DNA from 3 places in the Tumebacillus lipolyticus genome. Region 2 is predicted to be linked to each of the others. Evidence: riboswitches for the same ligand, from Rfam matches in the RefSeq annotation. Region 2 holds a riboswitch; each other region holds the start of a gene.
The links. Region 2 has a riboswitch for cyclic di-AMP ahead of ACFSOY_RS09415 (NAD-binding protein). Riboswitches for the same ligand answer to the same signal wherever they lie in the genome.
Positions count from the first base shown of each region.

Region 1: another riboswitch for cyclic di-AMP. It lies ahead of ACFSOY_RS04120 (C40 family peptidase); the one in region 2 lies ahead of ACFSOY_RS09415 (NAD-binding protein).
Region 3: another riboswitch for cyclic di-AMP. It lies ahead of ACFSOY_RS16500 (3D domain-containing protein); the one in region 2 lies ahead of ACFSOY_RS09415 (NAD-binding protein).

Region 1 covers NZ_JBHUIO010000002.1:1,019,921-1,029,949, reverse strand. Annotated here, with positions in the region: gene ACFSOY_RS04135 (non-ribosomal peptide synthetase) at 1-3,994, shown strand, start outside; gene ACFSOY_RS04130 (putative motility protein) at 4,121-4,276, opposite strand; gene ACFSOY_RS04125 (serine hydrolase) at 4,419-5,225, shown strand; cyclic di-AMP (ydaO/yuaA leader) riboswitch at 5,319-5,453, shown strand; gene ACFSOY_RS04120 (C40 family peptidase) at 5,461-6,138, shown strand; gene ACFSOY_RS04115 (hypothetical protein) at 6,403-6,537, shown strand; gene ACFSOY_RS04110 (YqeG family HAD IIIA-type phosphatase) at 6,819-7,334, shown strand; gene yqeH (ribosome biogenesis GTPase YqeH) at 7,343-8,464, shown strand; gene ACFSOY_RS04100 (hypothetical protein) at 8,548-8,769, shown strand; gene aroE (shikimate dehydrogenase) at 8,851-9,690, shown strand; gene yhbY (ribosome assembly RNA-binding protein YhbY) at 9,749-10,029, shown strand, end outside.
Region 2 covers NZ_JBHUIO010000005.1:897,923-907,951, forward strand. Annotated here, with positions in the region: gene ACFSOY_RS09400 (helix-turn-helix domain-containing protein) at 1-1,015, opposite strand, end outside; gene ACFSOY_RS09405 (hypothetical protein) at 1,183-1,311, opposite strand; gene ACFSOY_RS09410 (helix-turn-helix domain-containing protein) at 1,311-2,498, opposite strand; gene ACFSOY_RS09415 (NAD-binding protein) at 2,838-3,260, opposite strand; cyclic di-AMP (ydaO/yuaA leader) riboswitch at 3,269-3,415, opposite strand; gene ACFSOY_RS09420 (L-threonylcarbamoyladenylate synthase) at 3,507-4,529, opposite strand; gene ACFSOY_RS09425 (GNAT family N-acetyltransferase) at 4,628-5,116, opposite strand; gene spoIIR (stage II sporulation protein R) at 5,310-6,035, opposite strand; gene ACFSOY_RS09435 (hypothetical protein) at 6,131-6,307, opposite strand; gene prmC (peptide chain release factor N(5)-glutamine methyltransferase) at 6,314-7,195, opposite strand; gene prfA (peptide chain release factor 1) at 7,197-8,273, opposite strand; gene ACFSOY_RS09450 (spore germination protein) at 8,528-10,029, shown strand, end outside.
Region 3 covers NZ_JBHUIO010000011.1:54,629-64,657, reverse strand. Annotated here, with positions in the region: gene ACFSOY_RS16505 (aminotransferase class I/II-fold pyridoxal phosphate-dependent enzyme) at 364-1,818, shown strand; cyclic di-AMP (ydaO/yuaA leader) riboswitch at 2,011-2,147, shown strand; gene ACFSOY_RS16500 (3D domain-containing protein) at 2,153-2,980, shown strand; gene ACFSOY_RS16495 (glycosyltransferase family 4 protein) at 3,080-4,216, shown strand; gene ACFSOY_RS16490 (hypothetical protein) at 4,213-6,384, shown strand; gene ACFSOY_RS16485 (2-oxoacid:acceptor oxidoreductase subunit alpha) at 6,390-8,120, shown strand; gene ACFSOY_RS16480 (2-oxoacid:ferredoxin oxidoreductase subunit beta) at 8,128-8,988, shown strand; gene ACFSOY_RS16475 (C39 family peptidase) at 9,075-9,581, opposite strand; gene ACFSOY_RS16470 (LysR family transcriptional regulator) at 9,856-10,029, opposite strand, start outside.

The DNA.
Region 1 (10,029 bases), on a different contig from region 2:
GCAAGAGCGTGAGGGGCACCCAAGCCTGCCTGCGATCACCTGTGCGTCGCGCGAGGAGCCGTTGCCGCTCTCCTTTGCTCAGCAGCGCCTCTGGGTGCTCGACCGAATCGTCGGCGATCGGACGGCATACAGCATGCCGTTTGCCGTGCGCCTTAAAGGATCGCTGAGGGAGGGCGAGTTGGAGCGAGCGATTGGAGAGATCGTCTCGCGGCATGAAGTGCTCCGCACCGTGTTTGCAGAACGCGAGGATGTGGTGGTGCAGGTGGTGACAGAAGGGCATTTTCACACATCGTTACCCCTGCACGACCTGTGCGATCTGCCAGATGGGGAAGCGGAGGTGGCTCGCCTGTTTTCCGAGGAGGCAAACCGCCCGTTCGATCTGGAGCAGGGACCGCTTCTCAGAGGGAGGTTGATCAAGCTTGCAGATGAGGAGCATGTGCTGATCGTCAACATGCACCATATCATCTCCGATGGCTGGTCGATGGGCATTTTTCTCGATGAGCTGAGCCGGCTGTACAGATCGTTTGCGGCAGGCATGGTGTCACCGCTCGCACCGCTTCCGTTGCAATATGCAGATTATGCTGTCTGGCAGAGGCGGTGGATGCGCCACGACACCTTGCAGGAGCAACTCGCCTATTGGAAAAAGCGCTTGGGCGGCGAGGTGCCGGCCTTGCAGTTGCCGACCGATCATCCGCGCCCGACGGTGCAGACGCAACGGGGGGCGGTGATGCGCTTTGTGCTGTCGAAGGAGTTGACAATGGGAATGAATCGCTTGAGCAACGAAAGCGGTGTTTCCCTGTTCATGACATTGCTCGGGGCGTTTCAAACGCTGCTCTTCCGCTATACGGGGCAGGAGGATGTGGTGGTCGGCACTCCGATCGCAGGTCGCCAACAACAAGAGACGGAAGGGCTGATCGGCTGTTTTCTCAACACGCTGGCGATGAGAGTCGATCTGTCGGGAGCGCCGACGTTCAACGAGGTGCTTCGGCGAGTGCGGGAGATCGCGCTTGAGGCGTACGCGAACCAAGATGTGCCTTTTGAGAAGCTGGTCGAAGAGCTGCAGCCCAACCGCGATACGAGCAGAACGCCGCTGTTTCAAGCGATGCTTGTCCTGCAAAACTATGCGACGCAGATGGTGGAGCTGGAAGAGCTTTTGATCGAACCGCTCGACGTATCGTTTGGCACAGCCAAATTTGACTTGACGCTGTTTGTGCAAGAGGAGCGCGACGAGCTCGCGGCGACGTTTGAATACAACACCGATCTGTTCGAGACGAGCACCATTTATCGAATGGCAGACCATTTCTGCAACCTGTTGCACGAGATCGTGCGCAACCCGGAACGATCGATCGCCGAGTATTCGTTGCTCAGTGATCGCGAACGAGCGAGTCTGCTCCTCGACTGGAACGATACGAGACTGGTTCATGATGGCGCAGCACCTTTTCACCACCTGTTTGAAGCGCAGGTGGAAAAGACACCCGATGCGGTGGCGGTCGAACTGGGCGCGGTGAGCTGGACCTACCGCGAGCTAAATGAGCAAGCCAATCGGTTGGCGCATCTGCTGAAGAGCTACGGTGTCGGACCGGATGCGATCGTCTGCATCTACCTCGATCGATCGCTTGAGATGATGGCCGCTTTCTTAGCGGTGTTCAAGGCGGGCGGCGCCTACTTGCCGCTCGATCCTTCGACACCTCCGGAGCGGATGTCCTTCATGTTGCAGGATGCGGGCGCGATGCTGGTGTTGACGACCTCCTCTCTGCGCGATCGAATGCAGGTGAGCGCGCTGCAGCAGATCGTGCTGGACGAGCAGGCGGAAGCGATCGCAAGGCAGCGCGCGGACAACTTGGCGCGCTCTGCCGATCTGTTGAGCCTCGCCTACCTGATCTACACGTCCGGATCGACCGGACAGCCAAAAGGGACGATGATCGAGCATCGCGGTTTGACAAACTACCTGCTGTGGGCGGTCGACGCCTATCGACTGCAGGAAGGGGTGGGGTCGATCGTGCATTCGTCCGTCGCGTTTGACATGCCGATCACCTCTTTGTTCCCCCCGCTGTTGACGGGCAAGAAAGTGGTGTTCACGCCACAGGAGTCGAACGGGGCGGGAGCGCTTGGCGAGCTGCTGTTGACGAGACAGGATTTCTCATTGGTGAAATTGACGCCTGCCCACCTGCAGCTGTTGAACCGAGAGCTAGAAGGTGAGGAGCTACAGGGGCTGGTGCGCGTGCTGGTCATCGGCGGCGAAGCGCTGATGCCGGAGCATATCGCCCCGTGGCAGGAGCGGGCTTCGAAGACGATGCTGATCAACGAGTACGGCCCGACGGAGACGGTCGTCGGCTGCTGCGTGCACGAGGTGGACGAAGAGGGGCGAGGCGGCGCGATTCCGATCGGGCGCCCGATCGCCAACATGGCGATGTACATCCTCGACGGGCGGCAAGAGCCGGTGCCGATCGGCGTGATCGGCGAGATCTACATCGGCGGTCAGGGTGTCGCCAAAGGTTATCGAAATCGAGAGGAGCTTCAGAGGGAGCGCTTCCTGCCCGATCCGTTCCGAGCGGAGGCGAATGCGCGGATGTACCGAACGGGAGACTTGGCACGCTTCCGAGCGGACGGTGTGATCGAATATGTCGGGCGGATCGACAGTCAAGTGAAGATCAGAGGGTTTCGGATCGAGCCCGGTGAGGTGGAAGCGACGTTGTATCAGCACCCGGCGGTGCGAGAGGCGCTGGTGGTCGTCCGCGAGGAAGGGCTTAGGAACCACCGTTTGGTCGCCTATCTGGTGGCGAGCGAGAAGCGGGTGGCAGTGCGGGAGATCAGGGCGTTTCTCAAGCGTTTCCTCACCGAGTATATGATTCCTTCCGACTTCGTCTGGCTGGAGGAGATCCCGCTCACCTCAAACGGCAAGATCGATCACAAAGCGCTGCCGACTCCGACTGCCGAGGTGAAGCGCGAGGAGCAGGATGGGGCTCCGCGCGACCGCTTGGAGATGCAGCTGGTTCGCATTTGGGAAGCTGTGCTTGGAAGGTCGAACATCGGGGTGGCCGATAACTTTTTCGAGCTTGGCGGACATTCGCTGTTAGCGCTGCAGATGCTCAGGGAGATCGAAGTGCGGTTGGAGCAGAGACTATCGCTGACCGACCTGATCCGGAGCGGAACGATCGAACAGCTCGCCTCTCTGTTGCGAAAAGGAGAGTCACCCAATCGAGTGACACCTTTGCTGACGCTTCGAGCAAGCGGCGCGCGCACGCCGATTTTCTTCGTCCATCCGATCGGCGGACATGCGATCTGCTACCTCGAATTGGCGAAAGCGCTTGGCGACGACCAGCCTGTCTATGCGTTCCAATCTCCCGGTTTGGAGGGAGAATGTGAACCGCTCGATCGGGTAGAAGATTTCGCCGCTCGATATGTGCAAGCGATGCAGGAGGTGCAACCATACGGTCCGTACTGTGTTGGCGGGTGGTCGTTCGGCGGGGTTGTCGCCATCGAGATGGCAAGGCAGCTCGAACAGGCAGGTGAAGAGGTGGAGTCGGTGATCTTGATCGATTCGCAGTTGCGAGAAGATAAGTCAGAAATGGATGAGCTCGCCATGTTTGCACACGATCTTGCGAGTCGATACGGCAAACAGATTTCCTCTGAGAAGCTCGCTCAATACAACATGTTACAAACGGAGGGCGAACGCTTGCGATTCCTTCTTGAACAGCTCGCCGAGTTGGAGTTGATCCCAGCCGAATATAAGCTGGAGCAGATCAAACCTTGGATCGCCGTCTTCCGTGCCAACCTTCGCGCCCTGCGCAGGTACAGTCCGAAAGGGTATGACAGACCGGTCATGCTGTTTCGGGCAGACAGTTCTATGAGTCGAGAGCGGCGGGAGCACAACGGGTGGGAAGCAGTTTTGACAAACATCGGAACGGTTGAGGTGCGAGCGACGCACCATTCGATCATTCGCGCTCCTCAGGTGCAGCACATCGCAGAGCTTCTACAGAGGAACAGATCTTAGAGTCGGCGGTGGGAGAACCTGGACATACGGGTACTCCCCTCGTCTGAATACACCTTTTCAAATGGTAGGGTATCGAAAACGCAGAAAGCCTGTCGCTCCTGAAGAGCGACAGGCTTTCTGCTGCTGTCAGACCCGAATGTCGATCATCTGACCGCGCATCGGGTCGAGGGATGCCAGTTGGTTGACGATCTGCAGCTGGGCGGGAGCTTGGGACTGGCCCATGTTCATCGCCTGTTTCAGAGCCCACAGATTGACCGCTTGTGAGACGCTGGAAACTTCCATGCAAAACACCTCCAATGAAATAAGTATAATCGACAGAATCATATGAACTCTAGTCAAAAATCGGTCAAAAAGCGACCGATCGACCAAAAGCAGGATGAAGTCGCTCCGCTGCCGAAAGGAAAAGGGGAGAGGAGTGAAGGAAATGCTGACAGAATTACAGCCTGCGTTGCAAAAGATGATCGATGACGCGAAGGGAACGTACGGGGTGTCGATCTATCATTTCGAATCGCAAAGCGAGTTTCAATCGCAAGCGGATGAGTGGTTTTACGCGGCGAGCATCATCAAAGTACCGATCATGGCGGCCGTATTCGATCAGGTTGCGAAAGGCAAATTCAGCTTTTCCGATACGCTTGCTTTGCGGGCGGAAGACATGGTGCCAGGCTCAGGTCTTTTGCAAAACGTAAGCCCCGGCCTGCAACTGCCGATCTATGATTACACGGTGCTGATGATCATCGACAGCGACAACACGGCGACCAACGTTCTGATCGATCAGATCGGCACGGAGGCGATTCAGGCGGCGATGGCCGAGTGGGGGCTGCAAAACAGCCGCTTTTATAACAAGCTTTCGGTGATTCCGGCAAAGGTTGAACATTACAACACGATCACTCCTCGCGAGATGACCGAGCTGTTGAAGCTGATCGCAACCGGAAAAGTGGTCTCCTGGCGAGCCTGTTCGGAGATGATCAAGATCATGAAGATGCAAAAGCATAACGAAGGTCTGCCCAGCCAACTGCCGACACAGGATGGGCCGATCGGTGAACTACCGCTCTGGGAGTGTGCGCATAAGACCGGCTGGATCAACGGCACCGACCATGATATGGGATTGCTTTATTTCCCGCGCAATACGTTTGCCGTCTCCGTCTTTGGCAAAGAGATCGCCGAGCGCAAAGACGCGCATCAGCTGATGGGGGACATCGGGCGACTGCTCTATGCGGCGACCGCTCGCTGATCGGTGTCAAACAGAGACATGATCACAGTTTTGTCAGAGATGACACTCTTGTTTTTATTGAAATCTGACAATTCGTATGATAGAATTTTTTTTGTTGAGTTTTGGCCGAATCTGAAAAATTTTCAGTACGGGGGATATTTTAGAATTTTGGGGTGAACCGCCATCTGGCGGAGGGTTGCTCTCGACCCGAACCCGTCAACTAACCTCGGAGGCCTTGCGGGAGGTCAATCATTTTATGAAACGTCAGCTGAGAGTTTGCATGCTTGCGATGATCATGATCGCGTCTCCAGTGGCGGCGTCTGCAGTTCAAGCGGCGCCGGATGCGTATGGGGATCATATGCTCGTGATCGGCTCCACCGGTTCGAATGTGACGAAGCTTCAACAGGATCTGCGACTGCTCGGATACTTCTCCTATCCGGAAAACACCGGCTACTATGGGGAGATCACGGCGACTGCAGTCAAGAAATTTCAGGCTGCTCACGGATTGGAGCAAAATGGTAAGGTCGGTGCCACGACCGGTCCGCTGATCGACCAAGCGGCGGCGAAGCTCCGTCCCGCCACCCCTCAGGTGGTCGAGACTGCGATGAAATATGTGGGAGTGCCTTACAAATGGGCGGGCAACACGCCGAGCGGCTTTGACTGCTCTGGATATGTCTCCTATGTGATGGCACAGCAAGGCGTGCATCTGCCGCGCATCTCCACCGATATGTACAAAGGCGGCACGCAGACGACCTCTCCCAAAGCGGGCGATCTGGTCTTTTTCTCCACGTATGGCCCAGGGGCGACTCATGTCGGGATCTATCTCGGCAATGGTCAGTTTATCTCGGCCGACTCGACGTACGGAGTGAAGGTGGACACGCTAAGTGGCGGCTATTGGGGCGCGCGCTATATCGGCGCACGTTCATACCTCTAATCTGATCGATTCCTTTGACAATAAAGTGTGGATTCCTCAAAAATTACCAGAGATGTCGAAAAGGAATTTATCTACTTCTGTCTAATTACATCAATACAACAGTAAAGAAACATACGAAAAAACCTCTGTCCTACCCTCGAGCCGGGAACAGAGGTTTTTTCATTTCTCATGATTCCTCCCATTCGACCAGATGAGGATGCTCGTCTAAGATCGATTCGTACTGTTCCAGCCAGCCGTAGGTGCCATTAGGATCTAAGCGCATGTATGGCGCGCTTACTGATCTGCGATGCGAACGATGTACGACCTTTTTACCGCTATGCGACGTTTGAGCTGGTTTGCTGCGCAGCGTGCGATCTGGTTTTCCAACAGCAGATCGAGCAGGTGAACGCTGCCAGTTAGATCGATGCGACCTACAGGAATCCCTCCTTTGCTCCTAGAGGTTTGATTATGCATATGGAGCGCGAGATCGTCTCTATTCCTGATCGCTTGTCGATCCGTTTGGGCTTGGGAAAAATAATGTAATACATCCTGATGTTTCATGGTACTATTGCCTAAGGCAAAGCGATAGGGAACTGCACGATCACTGTGTTAACAAATTGTTGAAACGTTTCCATCTGTGATATTCTCTACAGATGAAAGGAATGCTAGTACAACCGGATACCTTTTGAGGTGAAAAGAAAATGTTGACTCAATTGATACCCGATCTCTATGTAGAATCGGTTTTCGACATCGATCTCGATCAGCTGGAACAGCGCGGGGTGAAGGCGATCATCACCGACCTTGACAACACGTTGGTTCGCTGGGATGAACCGGATGCCACGCCTAAGCTGATCGAATGGCTCGACCATGTGCGCGATACGCGCGGGATCAAAGTGTGCATCGTTTCGAACAACAAAGATCATCGGGTGGAGCGGTTTTCCAAGCCGTTGAACATCCCCTTTATCGGTCGTGCGCGCAAGCCGAAGCGCGCTCCTTTTCTGCGCGCGCTCGACATGCTGGGCACCCGGCGCGAGGAGACGGTGATGATCGGCGATCAGCTGTTCACCGACGTGCTCGGTGGCAACCGGATGAACATGTATACGATCCTCGTCATGCCGGTGGCAGAGAAAGAGTGGATCGGCACGAAAGTGTTGCGGATGATGGAGCGCATCGCCTTCTCGATCCTGCGCCGCCGCGGAATGATTCCTTGGGAGTGAATGAACAGATGTCCGAGATGGATTTGATTTGTACTGGCTGCGGCATTGGCATCCAGACAGAAGAGAAAGAGCAGCCGGGGTATGCCCCGTTAAACTCGGTGATCGAACGAGAATATCCGGTTTGTCAGCGATGCTATCGGATCAAACATTACAGCGATGTCGCGCCGGTCACGCTCGACAACGCAGGCTTTCAAAAGATTCTTCGCGACATCGGCAAGCGGCCAGCATTGGTCGTGAAAGTGGTCGATCTGTTCGATTTCGCCGGCTCTTGGGTGAAAGAGATCAACAGATATGTGGGCCAAAATCCGATCATCCTCGTCGCCAACAAAGCGGACTTGCTGCCGAAAGTCACCAACTTTGAAAAGGTGGAGCATTGGTTGCAAAAAGAGGTGGAGAAGCAGGGAGTCAAGGTTGCAGACACGATCCTCATCTCCGCGAAGAAGCGAATCAACATCGAATTTGTGAAAGAAGCGATCGAAGAGCGCGTGGGGAATCGTGACGTCTACGTGGTCGGCACCGCCAATGTGGGGAAATCGACCCTGATCAACGGGTTGCTCAACCTCTACGGACAGGAGGAAGGGGCGGAGATCACCACCTCCCGCTATCCTGGTACGACGCTCTCGACGATTAAGATGGACTTGCCCGGTCACAGCGGTTCGATCATCGATACGCCGGGGATCATGACGACGCATCGGCTGACCGATCTGGTCTGCCCGAAATGTCTGCGCACGATCACGCCGGAGACGTACATCAATCCGAAAACGTATCAATTGAACGACAAGCAGACGCTGTTCTTCGGCGGGCTGTGCCGTTTTGATTATCTGGCAGGTGAGAAGCAAGGGTTTACGATCTATTCGGCCAACCAGTTGAGCGTTCATCGCACGAAGCTTGAGAACGCAGACGAGATCTACAGCAAACACCTCGGCACCCTGCTGGTGCCACCGTGTGAAAAATGTCCCGATCATCTGCGGGAGCTGGTGCCGCACAAGATCACGCTCAAGTCGGGACATCCCCAAGACATCGTGATCTCCGGGCTCGGTTGGATCACCGTGCGCGGGATGCATTACACAACGGTGGTCGTCCACGCGCCAAGAGGCGTCGAAGTGCATACGAGACGCGCCCTGATCTAAGCCTTTCCGCGCTCAGCAGTCATATTTCCCCTTTCGCCCCCATACATTTTAGATACAGATGATATAGGGGCGAGGGGATGTAGGTGGAGACGATGACGACAGAGCGCCGCCGATTGGTCAAGCGATATGTAGTGGCCCGATCGGAAGGGGAAGGGTTGCGCCTAGAGCAGCTGATGAGCAAACTGCGCCGAGCGGTGCAGGAGGTTCGCGAAGAAGAGCCTGAACTGCTCGACTATCAGCTGTACGACCTGACTTTCGCCTTGCGGGAAGGCGGCATGCTGGTGCAGATGGAATTTCGAAAATGAGCGGAAGGCCCGATGTTGCGGGTCTTTTTTCTTTGCTTTACGCTTTCTTTGCTTTACACTGAAGGAAAAGGGGAGATGGACATGCCTACCAGCGCAACTCGCTTGGTTGGACTTTTTGGGCATCCGGTCGCGCACTCCAAGTCCCCGCAGATGCACAATGCGGCGTTTGCGCACCTCTCGCTCGACTACTCCTATCTGGCATTCGATGTGGAGCCGAAGAGGTTGCAGAGCGCAGTCGAATCGATTCGCACCCTCCGGATGCGCGGCGTGAATGTGACGATCCCGCACAAGGTGGCGATCATCCCCTACTTGGATCGGCTGAGCAGGGAGGCAGAATTGATCGGGGCGGTGAACACGGTCGTCAATGATCAAGGCGTGTTGACCGGCTACAACACAGACGGGATCGGATATCTCTCCGCTCTGGAGGAGGAGACTGGATTCAATGTCAGCGGACAGCGCGTGCTGGTGTTGGGCGCGGGCGGTGCAGCCCGCGCGGTCACCGTGCAGCTCGCACTGCGGGGGACTTCCGAGCTGGTGGTCGCAGCGCGCACAGCAGAAAAGGCGGCAGGGTTGGTCGATGAGCTCCAGGCGCTCACTCGATCGGCTGCCCTCTCTTGGGAAGCGGCGGCCGCACAGCTCGACGCGTACGATCTGATCATCAACACCACCCCGGTGGGCATGCACCCTGATGATGGTGCGTTGCCGATTCAAGTGGAGCGATTGCGCCCTGGGCAGGTGGTGAGCGACCTGATCTACAATCCGCTGCACACGCGCTTGTTGCAGGAGGCGAAGGCGCGCGGTTGCATCACCGTCGGCGGGCTTGGGATGTTTATCCACCAAGGTGCACACGCGTTTGCTCACTGGACCGGAGTGGACGCTCCGGTGGATGTGATGAGGCGAACGGTGGAAACCTGCTTGTAGACGTGCTATACTCAATCTTTAATAGTAAGCGACAGACTGTGAAGGAGTATGAAATAGTATGCTGACTGGGAAACAAAAGCGCTACTTGCGCTCGCTCGCACATCACCTCAATCCGGTGACACAGGTGGGCAAAGGTGGCGTTTCTGACAACATGATCGAGCAGATCAACCTGACTTTTGAAACGCATGAACTGATCAAAATCTCCATCTTGCAAAACTGCGAAGAGGAGAAAGATGTGGTGGCCAGAGCACTTGCTGAGCGCTCAGGCGCTGAGCTCGTCCAACTGATCGGCAAGACGGTCGTTCTCTACAAGGAGTCTGCGGAGGACAAGCAGATCCA
Region 2 (10,029 bases):
GCAGCAACTCACGCGCTTGCTCCGCATATCCCCACGATTCGGCGTACGAGCGATGATCCAAACAGACCTGCGCGATGTCTGCGTAGACGCTCCCCGCTTTCTCACCGCTCGCGTTCGCCTCATACTTCCTCGCGATCTGCATCAGCTCATCGACCGCTTGCCGCCAATCGCCTTCCCTGCGCTTGAGCAGAAGCAGCTGCCGCTTCCAGTCCTGCTTGCGCTCCAGATGATCCTGTTCATCCAACAGCGAGAAAGCGATCGTCGCATATTCGTCCGCCTTCTTAAAATTGCCCTGTCGATAGTGCACGTCTGCCAGCCGGAGGAACATGCTGCCTCGCTCCTCTTTGTTCGCCTGTTCGACCTGCAACGCTTGCTCATAATAGCAGGTCGCCTCCTCCACCTTGCCGACCTCTTCTGCCAGCGAAGCCAGCTGAATCAGCGCGCTCGCGTGCAAGCTAGGATCGATCGCTTGCTCCTTTTTTAGCTCGCGCAACGCCTTTTCTGAGTGGTACATAGCGACTGAAAATTCTTTCTTTTTACGAAACACCGTTCCGATCTGCAGCAGCGTCATCGCGAGCCGTTCATGATGCTGGTGGGAGTAGGCCCATTCGTACAGCTCTTCCAGATGGATCATCGCCTCCGCCTCATTCCCCAGCTCGATCTGACAGACGGCCAACTCGTAGAGCACGTCCATCCTTGGCACCGGATGATGTTGATGATGGAGCAGTTCGAGCAACAGGGGCTGTGCCGTCCTGTACTCTCGTGCTCGCACCATGCTCTTCGCCATCTTAAATTTGCTCGTGTACTCCAGATGGAGCGCAACATCTTCGAGCAGATGATCTAACGATACGTCGAGCCGCTCGGCGATCGCATACAAAATTTTGTACGATGGCCGTGCGCGATCGCTCTCAATCTGCGAGATCATGCTCGGAGTGCAAAGTCCTTGCGCCACTTCAATCTGCGTGATCCCTTTTTGCATGCGCAAATATTTGATGCGTTGACCTAGGGATTTCATAAGATCCTCCTCCAGTTTCCAACCTCCATTGTAAATAGAATAATAGAAGAGTTTCTTTTTGTAACATTTTAAAAAGAATTGGATTGTCAGAGCGAATCGTATGCATATGTCACGCAGGTGATCTGACATAAAAAACCCTCGTCCCGAATCGACGAGGGCTGTCTTTATCACTTGATGGCGCTAAGTCCTACCGGTTCTGGCGGCTTCGTCTGCGCATTTTCGCTACCTGCTGTGCTGCCGATCACCAAACCCATCACCGCGACCAGCAACAGGGCGGATGCGATCCATTTTTTCATCAAAATTCCTCCTCGTATAAATACTCACTTTTTGTATTTGAAAAGATGCGCTTCATTTCGTAGAACTTCATCGAAGTTACAGCGTCACCTTTCAAATAATGATATTCCATCAAACACTTGCTCGCATAATGCCTGACCTTCATGCTCAAGCCAGTATCGTTGAGGACCGATTCTGCAAAAGAAGGATCATCCTTCGCAACTGTGTACATGATCTGCATTTTTGCCCTGTACTCCGGATATTCTTTTGCCAGCTCTGCATATTTGTCCACCATTTTTATCGCGTTCGGGTAGTCGCGCACTTGCATCAGCGACTTCACATACTCCTTGACTGCCAAGATCAGGGTGTCTTCGAACGGTTGGGCGATGTTGATCGCAGCGGTCAGCGCTCGAATCGCCGTCTTGTAATTCCGCAGGAAGTATTCATAGTGTGCGACGTTGATCAGCGCGGTGCCGATCTGCTTGCCATCCTTCGTCCGCTCAAACTCTTCCAGCGAACGGTAGGCATACTTTTTCGCCTGTTCCAGATTCCCGCGTTCCTCTTCCATCTTCATTCGCACATAGTAGGTGATGCCCAGCTTGTTCGGGTCCTGCGCGTACGCCGCTTCCACAAATTCGAGCAGCTCTTCAAAGTTGCTATACTCCTTGCGAATCGTGTGCGACTGCATCATGTTGATCGTCACCAGGTGCAACAGCTGCTTGTCACCATATTCGGCTTCGACGCTCTTCGCATACTCAAACGCGGACAGCCACGTTCGATGTGCTTCCTCATACTGCTCCTGCAGGAATTGCACCTTGCCCAGATTGTTCAGCGCCAGCCCTCGCTCCGTCTTCCCCATCGCAAGCTGAACCACTTCGGCGGCGATCGAACGCGCGCGCGTAAGCATCACTTTCGTCCTTCGCTTCCCCATGACCAGCGCGATCAGCTCTTGTTCTTTCGCAAGGAGATCCTCCTGCTTCAAGCGGCTTGCGGAGATGCCCAACCCGTTCGCAATCTGCTCCAGCTCGGAAGGTGCGATGCGCCTTTCCCCCAAGAGCATCAGTCGCAGCGACTCCCGATTCATCCCGATCCGCTCCGCAAACGAGCGGATGCTCAACCCCTCCCCCAACTCTTCCATCAGTTCGGCGATGCGTCTCCCTAACGGTATCTTGGAGAGCGTCGAGATTGGCACGTACTCAACCGTTGACATGGAATGCCCCCCTGTTTGAACTATATGTTCGAAGGTTAACAAAATGTCAGAAATAATAACTAGTATAAGTATAGTTGGGTATTAGTAGTTTGTACATCAAGTTTTTTGTCGATTTTAATAGTAAAAAATTATTCTTTTCCAGCCATTGCATGATCCGGCACCTGCGCCCTCGGCACTGGCACGATCGATCTGACATAAAAAAGAGCCACAGCGGGAAGGACCGCGTGCGACTCTGTTACCGACTCGGCGTGTTGCTGATGTACCTGCTCAGCCATTTCAAAAAGACCTGAGCTCACTGCGCTCAGGTCTTGTCAAGGTACGTTCAGGGCGACGTTCAACTTACGCCCCGCGCTGCTTGGATTCCCCGTTCAGCACGCGAAACGAATCGCGATTCCAACGGCGCACGCCGACAACTCGGTCGGCCCCAAGGGCGCGATAGGCGCGCATGAAACTTTGATTCTGCGCGACGACGACCACCTTGCTCACGCCAGCTTGCTTCAGCGCTTGCACGATCAGTGCGCTCTCCAGCCAAGCCCCCTCGAAGACGACCGCCGTATCGAACTGGCGAATCCCTTCATGGTTGACCACATCATGCTTGTGCGGCCCGACTTTGATCACCGGCGCGATCACGCTCTGCTCGCGTAAAAATAAGGTCGTTTGTGCACAGAAATCCAGATAGGCGCATTCTACACCCATGGTGTGCAGCGTTTGGACGAACGGAACGGCCGACTCGTCCATCGTGACGATCAGACAACGGTTCATACTTTTCACCCTCTTCTCGCATGGCTTACGAAGTTAGCTGTCGGGTTAGGGTGGCAAGAGAGTTCAAGTTCACCCTTTCTGCTGCAGCAGAATTCACCCCAGAAAAATTGGGTCCTCCGCTTCCGGCGTTCACCGGAACTCAGCCTTCATAATCGGTTGTCACACCTCTATTATACATGATTCACCGCAAAATGTTGAAGCGGAGAGACGCCCAACGTTCGGCTTCCTCTCCGCAAAAAAATGGCATTATGTGTGAATAACTCGATGGCTCGCCGCTTTGCGCAATCGGTTCATGATCGCAAGCCCCACTCCGCTCTCGGGGAACACCTCAGCATAGATCACATCCGCATGCTCATGGTCGAACTGGCGGATCGCATCGTACAGCCCAGCGGCCACCGTCGCAAGCTCGCGGCGGCGACCGCAGGCGATGACGATCGCTCCCGGATACTCGTTCGCTCGCTCCTCGGTGGTCAGCACACCGACGCGATGCCCCGCTCGCTTCGCCTGCTCGACGCGCTCGGCGATCACCTCTTGATCGCGCTCTCCTGCGACCAGCCACATCTCCCCGCGCGGCGCATAGTGCGTATATTTCACCCCGGGCGACTTCGGCGTGCCGACGCCGCTGGCAAGCACCGGGTCGATCTGCACCTCGCCGAGCACCTCTGCGAGCATCTCGCGGGTCACGCCGCCCGGGCGCAAGATCATCGGCACCGGGCCGGACAGGTCGAGCACCGTCGATTCGACGCCCACGCCTGCCGCTCCGCCATCGACCACGCCCGCGATGCGCCCGCTCAGATCTTCCAGCACATGGGCGGCTGTCGTCGGGCTCGGACGTCCCGATCGGTTGGCGCTCGGCGCGGCCAGCGGCATGCCCGCCGCATCGATCAACTGCAGCGCGATCAGATGGTCGGGCATGCGAACGCCGACCGTATCGAGCCCTGCCGTCACCTCGCTCGGCACGCGATCGCTCACCGGCAACACGAGCGTCAGCGGCCCTGGCCAGAATCGCTCCATGCACCGCTTCGCCGCATCCGGCACCGCGCGCACCACCTTGTCCACATCTTCTCGCCTCGCGATGTGGACGATCAGCGGGTTGTCTGACGGCCTGCCTTTCGCCTGAAAGATCTTGCTCACCGCCGCCGCATCGAACGCGTTCGCCCCCAGCCCGTAGACCGTCTCCGTCGGAAACCCGACCACATCACCGCCCGCGAGCAATGCTGCCGCCTCCGCAAGTTCACTCTCTGTCGTTCCAAATCGTTTCGTCTCCATGTTCAACCGTCCCTGTTCGTTTTCGTGTGTCCTTAGTATAGCAAAACGACAGGGAAAAACATGAACAATTTTCGCAGAAAACTGCGGAACGTTTGTTCTTATTTATTCACACTATCCACAGCGCTGTGTGGATAACTTGTGGATGCAATTTTCTTGACCATCGCCACCGCCTCCTGCTGACTATACGCCAGGAAGTGTTGGCATTGGGCTACAGCCTGCGGGAGCTGCTCCTTGTCGATTGTGGAAAACCCGATGTGGATAAACAGTGGAGCCGTTGTGGATTGTGTGAGTAAATACAGCTCTTCCACATCGGTCGTCTCCACATAGGCGATGAACAGAGCGATCATCTCCGCCCCGATCTGCGCGCTCGTCATCCCGCGCTTGACGACGAGCGAGCGCAACAGCCCGTATCTCCCTTCCAGCACTTCCATGCCCACCGTGCCGATCACTCCCGCTTCCGCCTCCTCGATCAGCAAAAAGCTACCCACATGTTCCTCGACGCCCTCCGCGCTGACCAGAGCTTCCCGCAACAGCCGTTTGATCGTCGCTACATCTTCATGTCCCGCCTGTCGAATCGCCAACCTCATCTTTTTTCATCCCCTCTCCCGTTGCTCTACTCTATGAGCGAGGCGCGACAAATATGCTAGACTCTGTACCTCTTGTGGATGAAAAACTGGATAAAAAAACCCCTGTGCGTCATACCGCACAGGGGTTTCGGTCGATCTGTCCGCTCCAAAGCACCGAGGGGGATGCATGAGCCGGACCTTGCTGTCTTGCTGATCAATCAAACCAGCTGGCGATGCTTTCAAACAGGCTCGCGAACCACTCGACGATCGCGTCCCAAAAGGCGGAGCGAACTTGGACTTCCTGCTCGTCGCCCGAGCTGTCCACCACCATCGCGGTGGCGATCGGCGCCGTTTCCATATCCTGCGCCTGCACCGCATCGCCGTTGGCCATGTCGACAAAGCAGAGCGGCGGAAACAGCACGCACCACCAGTTTTGCCCTTGCGCCTCCCCGATCTGGATGCGGAGCGCTTCATAGTCGCCTGCCGGATACACTTCGCTCCCGTACATCTTCGTCGGGAACGGCACGAGGCCGAAGTCGGTCTGCGCCGCATAGGAGAAGCCGTTCTCGGCGATGACGCGCTCTGCCGTCTCCTGAAACTTCGGCAGGGCGGCGGCGATCTTCGCCTGCGCTTCCTCCGGCGACTTCGCACCTTCCACGACGGCTGCGACCACCTGGATCACCTCGTCGCGAACGAGGCGCTTAAGCTGCTGATCTTCCGGCTTGTCGCTGTTGGCGATGATGCGCAGCCGAATCGCATCCCCTGGGATCGATTGTGCAAGCGCTGCTTCCGCCAACACCTCATTGGAAACGACCTGCCCCTGCACAGGGATTGCTGTCATCCCGTACCCGACCAACATCACAGCGAAGATCAACGCCACGACCACGCGTCTGTTCATCCGCTTCACAGCTTCTCGCATCAAGGCCACCCGGTTCATCATCTTTCCATCCCCCTCGTCTGCTCTCTGCTACGAGTATGGACAGAAGATGTGCCGTTTATACCAATCGCGAGCGAAATCTAGCAAAAAATAAGAGATTAGCGTCTGCGCCTGCCCGAGCGCGCGATCAACAGCGCGATCAGATAGCAGACGGCCGCCCCGCTCCAGCCGATCAGCGGAGCCTTTTCGACCCATTCCTGCCCAAAATTGATGAACAGCGAGAACAGGATGCCGATGAAGATCAGCACCAACACCCAGACCTTCTTGCGACCCATCTTCCCTCAACCTCCTCGCTTGCCCCAGATCACGCGACCGATGCCTTGCCAGTCGGGCACGATGCCCGTGTGGCATTGTGATAGGCTGTCGCGAATCATCTGTTCGACCATCCGATCCTGATGGATGCCGACCTCAAACGCCACAAAAGCTGGGCCGCTTACCGGCAGCAGCTTGGGCAGCTCCCGACAGATCGCGCGATAGGGGTTCAGCCCGTCTTCCCCTCCGTCTAACGCGAGCCGCGGCTCATGGTCGCGCACTTCCACATCGAGGTCTGCACAATCTGTTGTCGGGATGTACGGCGGATTGGACACGATCAGGTCGGGTCGCAAGCCGCGCTCCAAGATCGGGGCGACCAGATCGCCCTGCAGAAACTCCACCCGCTCCGCCCCGAGATCGGCAGCGTTTCGCCTGGCGACCGCAAGCGCCGCCTCGGAGATGTCCACCGCGATCACCCGCGCATCCGGCCATTCGAGCGCGAGCGTCACCGCGATCGCCCCGCTGCCCGTCCCGATGTCCACGATCAGCGGGCTCTCCGCAAACGCCTCCCGCTCTTGCAGCACCCGTTCGATCAGCAGCTCCGTCTCCGGGCGCGGGATCAGCACCGCCTCCGACACGCGATACGGCCGTCCGTAAAACTCCTGCACCCCGGTCAGATGTTGGAGCGGCACCTGCTCACCCCGCCGCTGTACCAGCTCGGCAAACAGGTTGCTGCGATCTGGCGGGAACGGTTCGGCAAACCGCACCAGCATCTGGGTGCGGTCGATGTGCAGCACATGTTGCAACAGCGTTTCCGCATTGAACTGAGCGGAGCGGATTCCCCGGCTTTCAAAGAAACGGGAAGCCCGAAAGAGGGCTTCCCGAATCGTCTCTTGCTGTGGAGCAAACATCTTACTCTTCCTCGTTTTGCGCTTTCAGCGCATCGGTGCGCTCGACGGTGATCAGCGTGTTGATGATCTCGTCGAGGTCGCCGGCGAGGATAAAGTCCAACTTGTGGAGCGTCAGCCCGATGCGGTGGTCGGTCACGCGGGATTGCGGGAAGTTGTACGTGCGGATCCGCTCGGAGCGATCGCCGGTGCCGACAGCCGATTTGCGCGCCGAAGCGGCCGCTTCCTGCTGTTTTTTCAGCTCGATCTCAAACAGGCGTGCGCGGAGAACTTTCATGGCGCGCTCCTTGTTTTTGATCTGCGATTTCTCATCCTGACAGGAGACGGACACACCGGTCGGCACGTGCGTGATGCGAACGGCAGACTGCGTGGTGTTGACAGACTGGCCGCCCGGGCCGGACGAGCAGAACGTATCGATGCGCAGGTCTTTATCGTGAATCTCCACCTCGACATCTTCCGCCTCTGGCAGCACAGCGACCGTCGCCGTCGACGTGTGGATCCGCCCGCCCGATTCGGTGGACGGAATCCGTTGCACGCGGTGTGCGCCCGACTCGAACTTCAGCTTGGAATAAGCGCCTTTACCGATGATCTGGAACACGACCTCGCGGAAGCCGCCAAGCTCCGTATAGTTCGCCTCCACCGTCTCCGTCTTCCAGCCCTGACGCTCCGCATAGGCGGTATACATCTTAAACAGGTCGCCTGCGAACAGCGCCGCTTCGTCCCCGCCGGCCGCCCCGCGGATCTCGACGATGACGTTCTTCTCATCGAGCGGGTCTTTCGGCAGCAGCAGAACGGTCAGGCGGTCTTTCAAGTCCTCTTCGCGCTCTGACAGCTCGTCGATCTCCATCTTGACCAGATCGCGCATCTCGTCATCGAGCTTCTCGCCGAGCATGCTCTTCGCGTCCGCTAAGCCGGTGACCACCTCTTTGTACTCGCGAAACACGTGAACCGTGTCCTCAAGATCGGACTGTTCTTTCCCATATTCGCGAAGCTTCTTCGGATCGCTTGCGATCTCTGGATCGCAAAGCAGATCGCTCAGTTTGTTATAACGATCTTCAAGCGCTTGTAAGCGGTCGATCATCTTCAGTTTCACCTCTGTTTAGATTCTGTTCTCATCTATTTCGTCAGCTGTCCGAGAGCCGGGATTTCGCTTCAGACTCATCGGCCGGATCAACCGGCCATTTCCCCATGATTGAGGGTCTAGTATAACAGTCCAATTATAATAGAGAACGCCAACTTCGTCAAAATGGCAGCCGCTCATAAAACAGCCAACATTTGCAAATTGTAATGGGGAGCTGTCTCAATCGTTTCAATCGGGGAGGAGGGAACCACAAGATGATTCGCTTTCTGCAAAAAATCATAAAAAAGATTCACCATCGCCCTTCCGATGACACCCCATCCCATGCGATGCCCAACTTTTCGAAGGGGTCACTCGATTCGTACGAACAGAACATTCAGACCTTCCACAGAACGTTTGACGACTCGATCGACATCGTGATGCGCGAGCTGCCGCCTGGCATGATCACCGATTCGAAAGTGTTCGTCTCCTACATCGAACCGCTCTGCCCTGTCGAGCTGATCGATAGCGCCTTCTCCGCCATCTCCGCCTTGACGACCACACCGTCCAACCTGCGCCCCGACGAAGTGTCGGGAGCGCTGGATATCAAGGTGCTGGACAGCATGGAAGAAGCATCCCTCCTGCTGCTCTCCGGCTGGACGATCTTCTTCATCAAACGGTCAAATAAAACGTATGCGGTCAACACCTACCGCCCTCCGGTGCGCGGGATCGATCGCTCGGAGACGGAGAGCGTGATCTTGGGCCCGCAGGAGTCGTTTACCGAGTCGCTGCAAACTTCGCTCTCCATTTTGCGCCGCCGAATCAAATCACCTCATCTGAAAGTGAAGTTGCAGCAGGTCGGCAAATACTCACAAGCGTTTGCAGCGATCGCCTATCTGGACAACCTCGCGCAGAAGGAGTATGTCGACTCGGTGGTCGAACGCATGAGCAACATTGAAGTTGACAGCGTGTTCGACGGGGGCAACCTCGCGCAGATGCTCGACGACAATCCGTTTTCGCCGTTTCCGCAGTTTCACATGACGGAGCGCCCCGAGCGGATCACCTCACACCTGCTCGACGGCAAAGTGGCGATCTTTCTCGAAGGGTCGCCTTTCGGTCTGACCGGCCCCGCCTCCTTTATCGAGTTTTTTCAGACCAGTGAAGACTATTCGAACCGCTGGGTCTCCGCCTCGGTCATCCGGACGCTGCGCATCGTCGGGGTGGTGATCTCGATCTCCCTGTCCGCACTGTATGTGGCGGTCGTCACCTATCATTATCAGATGATCCCGAACGACATGGTGGTCTCGCTCACCGAGTCGAGAGCTCGCGTTCCCTTTCCACCTCTTTATGAAACGCTGCTGATGGAGGTTACGATCGAGCTCTTGCGGGAAGCGGGCGCGCGCTTGCCGACCAAGGTCGGCCAGACGATTGGCATCGTCGGCGGTATCGTTTTGGGACAGGCGGCCGTCTCCGCAGGATTTGCTTCGAACATCCTGATCATCTCCGTCGCGCTCTCGACGATCGCCTCCTTCATCACGCCTTCTTATATCATGTCGGGGGCCTTGCGCGCCCTGCGGTTTTATCTGATCCTGCTGGCAGGCTTTTTCGGACTGTACGGGCTGTTTATCGGCATTCTGATGATCGCCATCCATTTCTTGCACCTCTCTTCGCTCGGCACGCCCTACTTGACGCCGATGGTGCCGATCCGTCTGAGCGATTGGAAGGACACGTTCGTTCGTGCACCTTCCCCCTTTATGATCTTCAGACCGACCAACACCAG
Region 3 (10,029 bases), on a different contig from region 2:
ATCGATCTATCGTTTGTGAGCTGTCCGTTCTCTTTCTATTCTATTGCGGATCGTAAAGATTGGTGCGAGGGCATGCGGTTGATTTTTGCGTTGGTTTTGACGCTGTGACGGCGGTTCGCGCAGGTTGGGAAGCTTGATCGTGCAGGTGCGAGCAGTCGATCGAAACCAAGCTGAACAGCTCGCTCATTTGTCAGGTTTCAGCCTGATTGAAAGGTTGAGAATCGGATCTGTCACAAACGTTTCGAATTGCGAACATATGCTATGCAAAAAGATTTATTGTTATACAAAATCGGCAATGCAATCACAGAAAAAGCGTGCTATAATTGCATTCGTTATCTTTCTAAACGAAAGGGATTGATCGCGATGCAAAATAAAACTCCACTGTTTACGAAGCTCGTCGAGCACGCGAGCCGGAACCCGATTCAGTTCCACATTCCCGCACATAAAAAAGGTTTCGGCATGCCGAGCGAATTCAGCGAGTTCATTGGCCCGAACGCTTTGTCCATAGATTTGATCAACATTGCACCTTTGGACGATCTGCATTCGCCAAAAGGAATTATCAAAGAAGCGCAAGAGCTGGCAGCCCAGGCCTTTGGCGCTGACCACACCTTTTTCTCTGTGCAAGGCACGTCAGGTGCGATCATGACGATGATCATGTCGGTCGTCGGCCCCGGCGAGAAGATCCTCGTGCCGCGCAACGCGCACAAGTCGATCATGGCGGCGATCATCCTCTCCGGCGCACATCCGGTGTTCATGCATCCAGAGGTGGATTCGAACATCGGCATCATGCACGGCATCTCGGTCGACACGGTGCGCGTCACCCTCGACGCCCACCCGGATGCGAAAGGCGTTCTGCTGATCAATCCGACCTATTTTGGCATCTCCTGCGACTTGAAGTCGATCGTCGAGCTCAGCCATCAGCGCGGCGTTCCGGTCATCGTGGACGAAGCGCACGGCGTGCTGTTCCAGTTTCATGAGCAACTGCCGCTCTCGGCGATGCAGGCGGGCGCAGACATGGCGGCGACTTCGGTGCACAAGCTCGGTGGATCGATGACGCAAAGCTCCGTCTTGAACGTTCGCGAAGGGTTCGTCTCGCCGGCGCACGTGCAGGCGGTGCTGTCGATGTTGCACACGACCTCGACTTCCTATCTGTTGCTCGCATCGCTCGATGTGGCGCGCAAGAACATGGCGGTGCACGGACATGAGCTGATCGACAAGGTGATCCGCCTCGCTCAAGGCGCGCGCCGGACGATCAATGAAGAGATCCCCGGCATGTACTGCTTCGGCGAAGAGATTTTGCAGACGTCTGCCACGTTCGCCCACGACCCGCTGAAGCTGAACATCACCGTCAAGGAGCTCGGCGTCACAGGTTGGGAGATCGAGAAGATTCTCCGCACCGATTTTAATATCGAGGTGGAGATGTCAGACCTGTACAACATCCTCTGCATCGTCACGTTTGGCGATACGGAAGAGACGGTCGAAGCGCTGCTCGATGCGCTGCGCCAGATCGCCGCACGCTTCCAGCTGCAAGAAAAGCAAGAGCTCCCAGAGGTGCGCATTCCGTCGATGCCGCTGTTGGCCGTGTCTCCCCGCGATGCTTTCTACAACAAGCGGACCGAGGTGGTGCCGCTGCGCGAGGCGGCAGGTCGCATCATGGCAGAGTCGGTCATGGTCTATCCGCCCGGCATCCCGATCATCATGCCTGGTGAAGTGATCACGCAGGACAACATCGAGTACATCCTTGAAAATGTGAAGGCGGGCCTTCCAGTGCAAGGGCCGGACGATCCGAACATCGAGTGGATCAAGGTGTTAAAATAACGCAAAATTGGACAGGCTGCCCTGCATAAAAAGTTCTCTTCTTCGGAAGGGAACTTTTTCTTGTTGCGAAATTGGGTCGCGCGCATCGCTGTCCCCGCGCGGGATCGAGCAAACATCTGCATATTCTTCCATTCTATTTCCAGCAAACTGCTAGTGAAAAGGATGCATCATCTGCGCTACACTTGCACTCGACCACAAGACAGGCCGAATCCTCAAATCTGATGAGGAGCGGAGGAACCACAACTGGGGTGAACTCGCAACGGTGCGAGCGGGTAACTTCCTTCACCCGAACCCGTCAGCTAACTCCGCAGGCGATGGAAGGAGTGTTTGAAAGATGATGAAGAAGAAAGTGAACTCTCTGAAACGCTTCGCTACAGCAGCGCTCGTCGCTGTCAGCATGTTGACCGTGACGGTCGTGCAGGCGGAAGCGGCCGGGATCACCGATGGAGTGATCGTGCAAAAGGGGCAGACGCTGTCCGAGCTGGCTTCCCAATACGGAACGTCCGTTCAGACTTGGAAAGCGGTCAACCAATTGGACTCCGACCTGATCTATGCAGGTCAAAAGCTACACATTTCCTTTCCTTACAAAGTGACAACTGGCGATCAACTCGGCTATCTTGCCGAACGATACGAAACGACAGTCGAACAGATCCAAAAGATCAACAGCATGCAGAGCGATCTGCTCTATGCGGGTGAGACGATCATCATTCCGGCTGGCATGACCGGCAAGCCGAAAGTTACGGTGCAGCCTGTCACGAAGCCGGCGATCCCGACCCCGGCAGCGCAGGCGCCTGTCGCCAAGCCGAAGCCGCAACCTGTCGCTCCGACCGTCGCGGGCATGGCGTACAGCAAGGCGATCAACATGACGGCGACCGCATACGGTCCGGCCAATGTGATGTCCGAATGGGGCGGCTATACGTACTCGGGAACGAAAGTTCGCCCGGGCGTGATCGCGGTCGATCCGAAGGTGATCCCGCTCGGCACGAAAGTGTATGTGACCGGGTACAACACGCCGTTGCTTCCGGCTGGCGGCTTTGTTGCCACCGCTGAAGACACCGGCGGCGCGATCAAGGGGAACCGCATCGACATCTACATCGAAGGCACCCAAGCGCAGCTCAATCAGTTTGGCATGCAGAACGTAAAGCTGTATGTGCTCAAATAGTTGAAACGATCACCAGCGACCACCTGTCTACCGCGTAGGCAGGTGGTTTTTTGTCGTGCAAATTGGACAGCATGGGAGGAAGAGTGGAGGTGAGTGCGCGTGGGAGAGTTTCATGTGCTACAGGTGTTGCGTCCGATGCAGGGAGGCATGCGTCGGCACGTGCTCGATCTGATCGCAGGCCTCGTGGAAGCGGGGGTGCGCGTGACGGTGGCCTGCCCACCTGAGCTGCGCAGGGAAGCGGAGTTGAGCGGTGTGCCCTGTCTGCCGCTGGAGCTGGTCGATGGCGTTCAGCTGCGCAAAGATGTGCGGGCGATCCGCCAACTGGTTCAACTGATGCGCGAGCAGAGCTTCCAGCTGGTGCATCTGCACGGAGCGAAAGCGGGGTTGGTCGGTCGGCTCGCCTTGTCCCGACTTTCGATCCGCCCACCGGTCATCTATACGGTGCACAATCAGGTGCTGCCACAGGGGGGGATGGTCAAACGAGTGCTCGATCGGGTGGAGCGTCTGCTTGCGGTGGAGACGGACCGAGTGATCACCGTCTCGCATCGGTTGGCCCGCGACGTGCAAATGCAGCATCGCGGGCCCGCTTGGCGTGCGGTGACGATTCACAACGGGGTCGACCCTGTGCCGATGATGTCGCGCGAGCATGCTCGCCAGATTCTCGGCTGCGAAGGAGCAGACCGGTTGGTGATCGGCGCGATCGGCAGGATGGTCGAGGAGAAGGGGATCGCCACGCTGATCGAAGCGTTTGCCCTCTTGCTCACCGGCGGCTGCGATGCGGAGCTGGTGCTGATCGGAGATGGCCCGATGCTGTCCCACTATCAGCAGCAGGCGGGAAAGATCGGCCTTGCCCGCGTGCGCTTTCTCGGCGATGTGCCCCAGGCCGGTCGGCTGTTCTCGGCGGTCGATGTTGTCGTCCAACCGTCCTATGCGGAGGGCTTGGGAATCGTGCCGATCGAAGCGATGCTGGCAGGTTGCCCGGTGATCGCAAGCGATGTGGGTGGCCTGCCCGAGGTGGTCGTGCACGGCGAGACGGGGCTTTTGGTTCGACCGCGGTCGGCGGAGGAGCTGGCAGATGCGATTCGGTCGCTCTTGCAAAATGCAGATCGGCGCGCGCAGCTCGGCGCGGCAGGCAGACGGCGAGCGGAGCTGCACTTTTCCAAACGGGCGATGATCGAAGCGACACTACGCGAATACCGTGAAGTGATCGCCAAGCGGCAAGGTGTGCTCCTATGAGGGTGATCTGGCTGCTGATCGCGCTGTTGCTGCTGCCCTGTTTTGCGCCTGAACAGTCATCGGCCGCGCTGGATCACAAGGTGGTCGTGGTGGTGATCAACGGCCTGTCGCATCGAGCGATGATCGGGGATGAGCTGCCCAACCTCGCGCAGATGCGAGCGATCGGAGCTGTCGGGGTGATGAACCACAACACGCTGGGCGCGAAGTCGGAGGCGAACTCCTACCTGACGATCGGTGCGGGCGCGAAGGCGAGCGCCCCGCTCGCTCGCGTGCTCGCCTACGGCGCTGATGAACAGGTTCGCGAAGAGATGCTTCCGGTCACCGGGCATGAACTGTATGTGCGCCATCTCGGTCGCACGCCGGAAAGCGAAGTGGTGGTGCCGCAATTGCCGCAGATCAAGTCTGCGATGGCGGAGGTGAAATATCGCGTCCTGCCTGGGCTGCTGGGAAGCGCTGTGCACGATCTGGGCGGCAGAACTGCGCTGCTCGGCAACGCCGACTTCGGCAGTCAGATCGATCGCCCCGCTGCGCTGATCGCCATGGATGAGCGCGGCACGGTGGACAGCGGCAGCCTGCAAGTCCCGCCGCTCGTCGATCGGACGCGGCCCTTTGGGGTGCGCAGCGATCTGGACGGGCTTTATCAAAAATTTTTGCAGCTCAAAGACAGCTCCGATCTGATCGTGCTGGAAACGGGTGACATGGGGCGGTTGCAACAGGTGAAAGACATGCTGACAGACGCACAGGTCGAGCGAATCTACCAGCAGACGATCGCCGAAGCGGATCGGTTGGTCGGGAAGCTGTTGCCCCATGTCGGAGCGAACTTGACGCTGCTCGTGATCTCGCCCGACGTATCCCCGCTGCCGGAAACCTCACAGTTAACGCCTGTCTTCCTCGCAGGTGGCGATGTTGCACCGGGCAGCCTGCTCACGTCGAGCACGACGAAGCGAGCCGGGTTGATCGCCAACTACGATCTCGCTCCGACTGTGGTGCGCGCGCTCGGCGGCGATCCGGCGCGCTACCCGTTTCTGGGACAGCCTGCCTCGACCACCACCTCGCCAGACGAGATGAAGAGCGCGGTGGGGGGGAGCATGATCGAGAAGATGCTGTTGCAAGGGGGCGCTCGAAGTCTGCTCGTCAAGCCGTGGCTGAACGTCTGGATCGGGGTGGCGGCGCTGCTGCTGATCGGAACCGTTTTTCGACAGGCATGGCTGTTCTGGCTGGCCCCGCTCGCCGAATTCCTGCTGCTCTTCCCGCTGATCTGGCTGTGCGTACCGCTCTTCGAGCCGCTGACAAAACAGCAGGTGGTGCTCGATTCCCTCCTGCTCGCGCTGGTCGGATGGGGGGCGCTGCAGTTCCTGCGCGACCGCGTGGTGCGCTTGGGGGTGATCGCAGGGCTGTTCGTCGTCATGATCTTGGGCGACATGCTGCTTGGTGCGCCGTTGATGAAACGGTCGTTGTTTTCCTACGATCCGGTCGTCGGGGCGCGCTATTACGGCATCGGCAACGAGTACATGGGCATCCTGCTCGGCGCGGCGCTCCTGTTGCAGAGCGTTCTGTTCAAGCTGCGTCCAGCTAAGGAAAAGCTGATCACCACACTCCTGTTTCTCGCCATCGTCTACCTGTTTGCAGTGCCCGCTTTCGGCACGAACGCCGGCGGAGCGATCGCAGCAGCTGTCGGAGCAGCATATGTGCTGCTGGCGCGGAGCAAGGTGAAGCTGACCGCTCGCCACTGGCTGTGGCTCGGTGCGGCCGGACTGGGAGGAGCGGTGTTGCTCTTTTTTCTTAACCTCGGAGGAGAGCAGACGCACATCGGCCGCGCAGCATCGCTCCTGCTGACTGGCAACTATGGGGAGCTGTCGCAGATCGCCCTGCGCAAGGTGGAGCTCAACTTGCACCTGTTGCGCGTTTCCGCTTGGGGCAAGCTGTTGCTGTTGATCATGATCACGCTGTTGGTCTGGCGGATGCGCGGGATGCAGACTCCCTTTTTGCTGCACAACGCGAAAGTCCAGCTGGTCACGGCGAGCGCCGCCTTTCTGGTCAACGATTCGGGCGTGGTGGCGGCGGTGATCATCCTGCTGTTCGCGGTAGTGCCGCTGCTTAGCATCAGGGAGCAGAAGTTGGACATACTACCGTCAGAACAGGCTCCACAAGAATGGACTACGAGGTGACAGTTATGACCGATCAATTCACCTGGAAGGTGGGCGGTGCACAAGGCGAAGGGATTGACTCGACTGGCGAGATCTTGGCGACAGTCCTCACCCGGATGGGATATTACATATTTGCCTACCGCCATTTCATGTCGCTGGTCAAAGGCGGCCATACCAATTACAAGATCAGAGCTGACAACGCGAAACAGGTCGATTATCATGGCGACACGCTCGATATTCTGATCGCGTTTGACCAGACGACGATCGACGAAAACGAGGATGAGCTGATCGCAGGCGGCGTGATCCTGTACGACGCGAAGTTTGAAAGCAGCTCGAAGCGCGAAGGGCTGCAGATCTGCTCGGTGCCGATGTCGCAGATGGCGAAAGATCTCGGCAATGTGATCATCAAAAACATGGTGGCTGCTGGCGCCTCGTCCTATGTGCTCGGCATCGAGCCCAATCACTTTTATGAAGTGATCGAGATGCAGTTTGGCAAAAAAGGTGCGGAGCTGGTCGAGCTGAACAAGACCGCTTTTAACAAAGGGTACGACTATCTGAAGGAAAACTATCCGCATGTCCAGCGTCCGGTATCGCCGGCGACCAAGCCGGCAACGCCAAACTTGCTGATGAGCGGCAACGAGTGCATCGGTCTGGGCGCTTTACTCGGCGGATGTCGCATCCTGGCCGCCTATCCGATCACCCCGGCGACGGAGATCATGTATTGGCTGTTGGCCAACATGAAAGATTTTGGCGGCAAGGTGTTGCAGGCGGAAGATGAGATCGCCGCTTGCATCATGGCGATCGGTGCCAACTATGCCGGCGTGCGCTCGATGACCTCAACTTCTGGACCGGGCCTTTCGCTGATGATGGAAGCGCTCGGCATGGCGGGGATCTCGGAGACGCCGTTGGTCATCGTCGACGTACAGCGCGGCGGGCCGTCGACCGGCCTGCCGACCAAGACGGAGCAGTCCGATCTGAACGAAGCGCTCTACGGGTCGCATGGTGAGATTCCGCGCATCGTGCTGGCACCGACATCGATCCGAGACTGTTTTTACCAGACGTTTCATGCGTTCAATCTGGCAGAAAAGTACCAGTGTCCTGTCATCGTGTTGAGCGATCTGCTGATCGGGATGAACAAGATGACCTTTTCTGATCTCGACCTCGCTCGCTTTCAGATCGATCGCGGTGCGTTGGTCAAGCAAGAGCAGCTCGATGCGCTGGAAAAGGGTGCGTTTAAGCGCTATGCGCTGACCGAAGATGGCATCTCACCGCGCTCGTTCCCCGGCATGACCAATGGTCGCTACTGCGCGCTGACCAACGAGCATGAGGAAACCGGCCTGGAGATTGAAGATGTGCCGATGCGCATCGCGCAGATGCAGAAGCGCTTTCGGAAGCTGGAGCCGTTGCGGCGGGAAGTGAACGACTGGGGCGTGGATTACAGCGGGGCGGATTCGCCAGAGGTGCTGCTGATCGGCTTCGGCTCCACACACGCGCAGATCGAAGAGGCGATTCACAGCTTGGAGGGAATGTCGATCGGTCACCTGCAATTGCGCTGTCTGATGCCATTTCCGGCGGAGGCGGTCGACGGGCGCATGGCAGCCGCCAAGCGGGTGGTCGTCATCGATAACAATTTCACCGGCCAGCTGACCGCGCTGTTGCACCAGCAGCTCGGCTATCATGACAAGACAGAAACGCTGACAAAATATGATGGCAATCCGTTTACTGTGGGCGAGATTGTGTCGTTTGTGAAGGGGTGATCAGATCATGGCTACCTTAGCAGATTTTCGATATGAAAAAGCGACATGGTGCCCAGGCTGCGGTGATTTTACCGTGTTGGCTTCACTGCAACAGGCTTGCGTCAAGATGGGCTTAGAGCCGGAGAACGTCTGCTGCGTCTCGGGGATCGGCTGCTCGGGCAAAATATCGCAACACTTTGGCTCCTATGGTTTTCACTCCCTCCACGGAAGATCGCTGCCGACCGCTCAGGGGATCAAGATGGCCAATCAGGAGCTGACCGTGATCGCAGCGGGCGGCGATGGGGATGGGTATGGGATCGGCATGGGGCATTTCATTCACGCCTGCCGCCGCAATGTGGACATCACCTATGTGGTGATGGACAACCACATCTATGGGCTGACCACCGGTCAATCTTCCCCGACTTCCAAAAAGGGCTTCAAGACGAAAACCACTCCGGCCGGCGTTGCCGAAGAGCCGATCAAACCGATCGAACTGGCGTTGACCGCAGGGGCGTCGTTCGTCGCCCAAGCGTTTTCTGGCGATCTGAAGCAGATGACCCAAATCCTGTTCGAAGCGATGCAACACAAAGGTTTTTCCTTGGTCAACATCTTCTCGCCCTGCGTCACGTTCAATCGGGTGAACACGTACGAATGGTTCAAGGAGCAGATTGTGAATTTCGATCAGCTCGACTATGACCGAGCTGACAAATACGAAGCGATGCGTCGCGTGCATGAAGCGCAAGGCGTCTGCACCGGAATCATCTATCGAGAAGATCGTCCCGCCTTTCATGAGGTGGTGCTCGGGGCGACCGAGCATGGTACGGTCAAAGAGAACCTGCAGCTGAGCCAAGAGCAGATGTCCGCGCTGCTCAATCAGTTTCGACGATAGCTTGACGCGCAAGAAGACCACCCGAATGGGTGGTCTTCTTGGCGTTTCGCTGCGGTACCTGAGCGGTGCGCGCAACGAGATCGTGATTAGTTGATGGTGTATACACCGTAGCCGACAAAGTCGGAGTAGTTGTGAGTGGTCGTGCTGTAGCCCGGGTCGTTTACGTTGAACACGGTGCCGCCGTTGTGGTTGGTCAGCAGTACCCAGTGTGCGCCGGAGCGAACGTTTGCGATGATCGCTTTGTTGCCGCCGTCCAGGTAGGAGCGCAGGGTAGCTGCAGACAGGCTGGTGCCGGAAGTGTAGCGGCCGTCGAAGGTGATTTTGCTGGAGAGCTTCGGTACAGCGCCCCATACGAGCAGGTTGCCCGAGTAGCCGCCATTGCTCTTCAGCCAGGTGTTCAGGGTGCCCGGATCAGCAGCAGAGCCGCTGATGGTGATGCCTTTGTGGCGGAGTGCCATCGCGACAGAAGACACGGTGCAACCGGATTTCGTCATCGTGTCGCCGCCGCCCATCAGCGCGGTTCCCCACGGAGAAGCGTTTTGCTTAAACAGCGGTGCAGAGAAAGCAGCTTCCGCAGTTTGCGGAGCAACCATGCCCGGAACTGCTACAGCAGCAGCCATTACAGTTACGGAAAGAGCGATTGAAGCCAACATCTTTTTGAACATTCGATTTAACCTCCTAATAACTAGTAACATAGTATATATAATTCTTAATGCAAGACTATCATGAATCTCATATTTCTGTCAATAAACAAAATTACAATTTAGAGATATTTTATAATGTGTATTTTTCTTACATGAAATTGTTTCTCAGTCATGGATAGGGATAAGAAGGCAAACAAAAAGACCTGCTTCGTTGGGAAGCAGGTCAATAGTTGGCGACGATCCAGGAGAGAAAGGATTGAAAGTCGCGATCTTGCTGTTTGTGTTTCGGATAGGCGATCAGCGTCGGACGGGTGAGCGTCCCCTCAGCAAGATCGTGTGCGATCAGCTGTCCGCTCTCGACCTCCTCGCGGATGACCCGCTCGGGGAGCATCGCGAC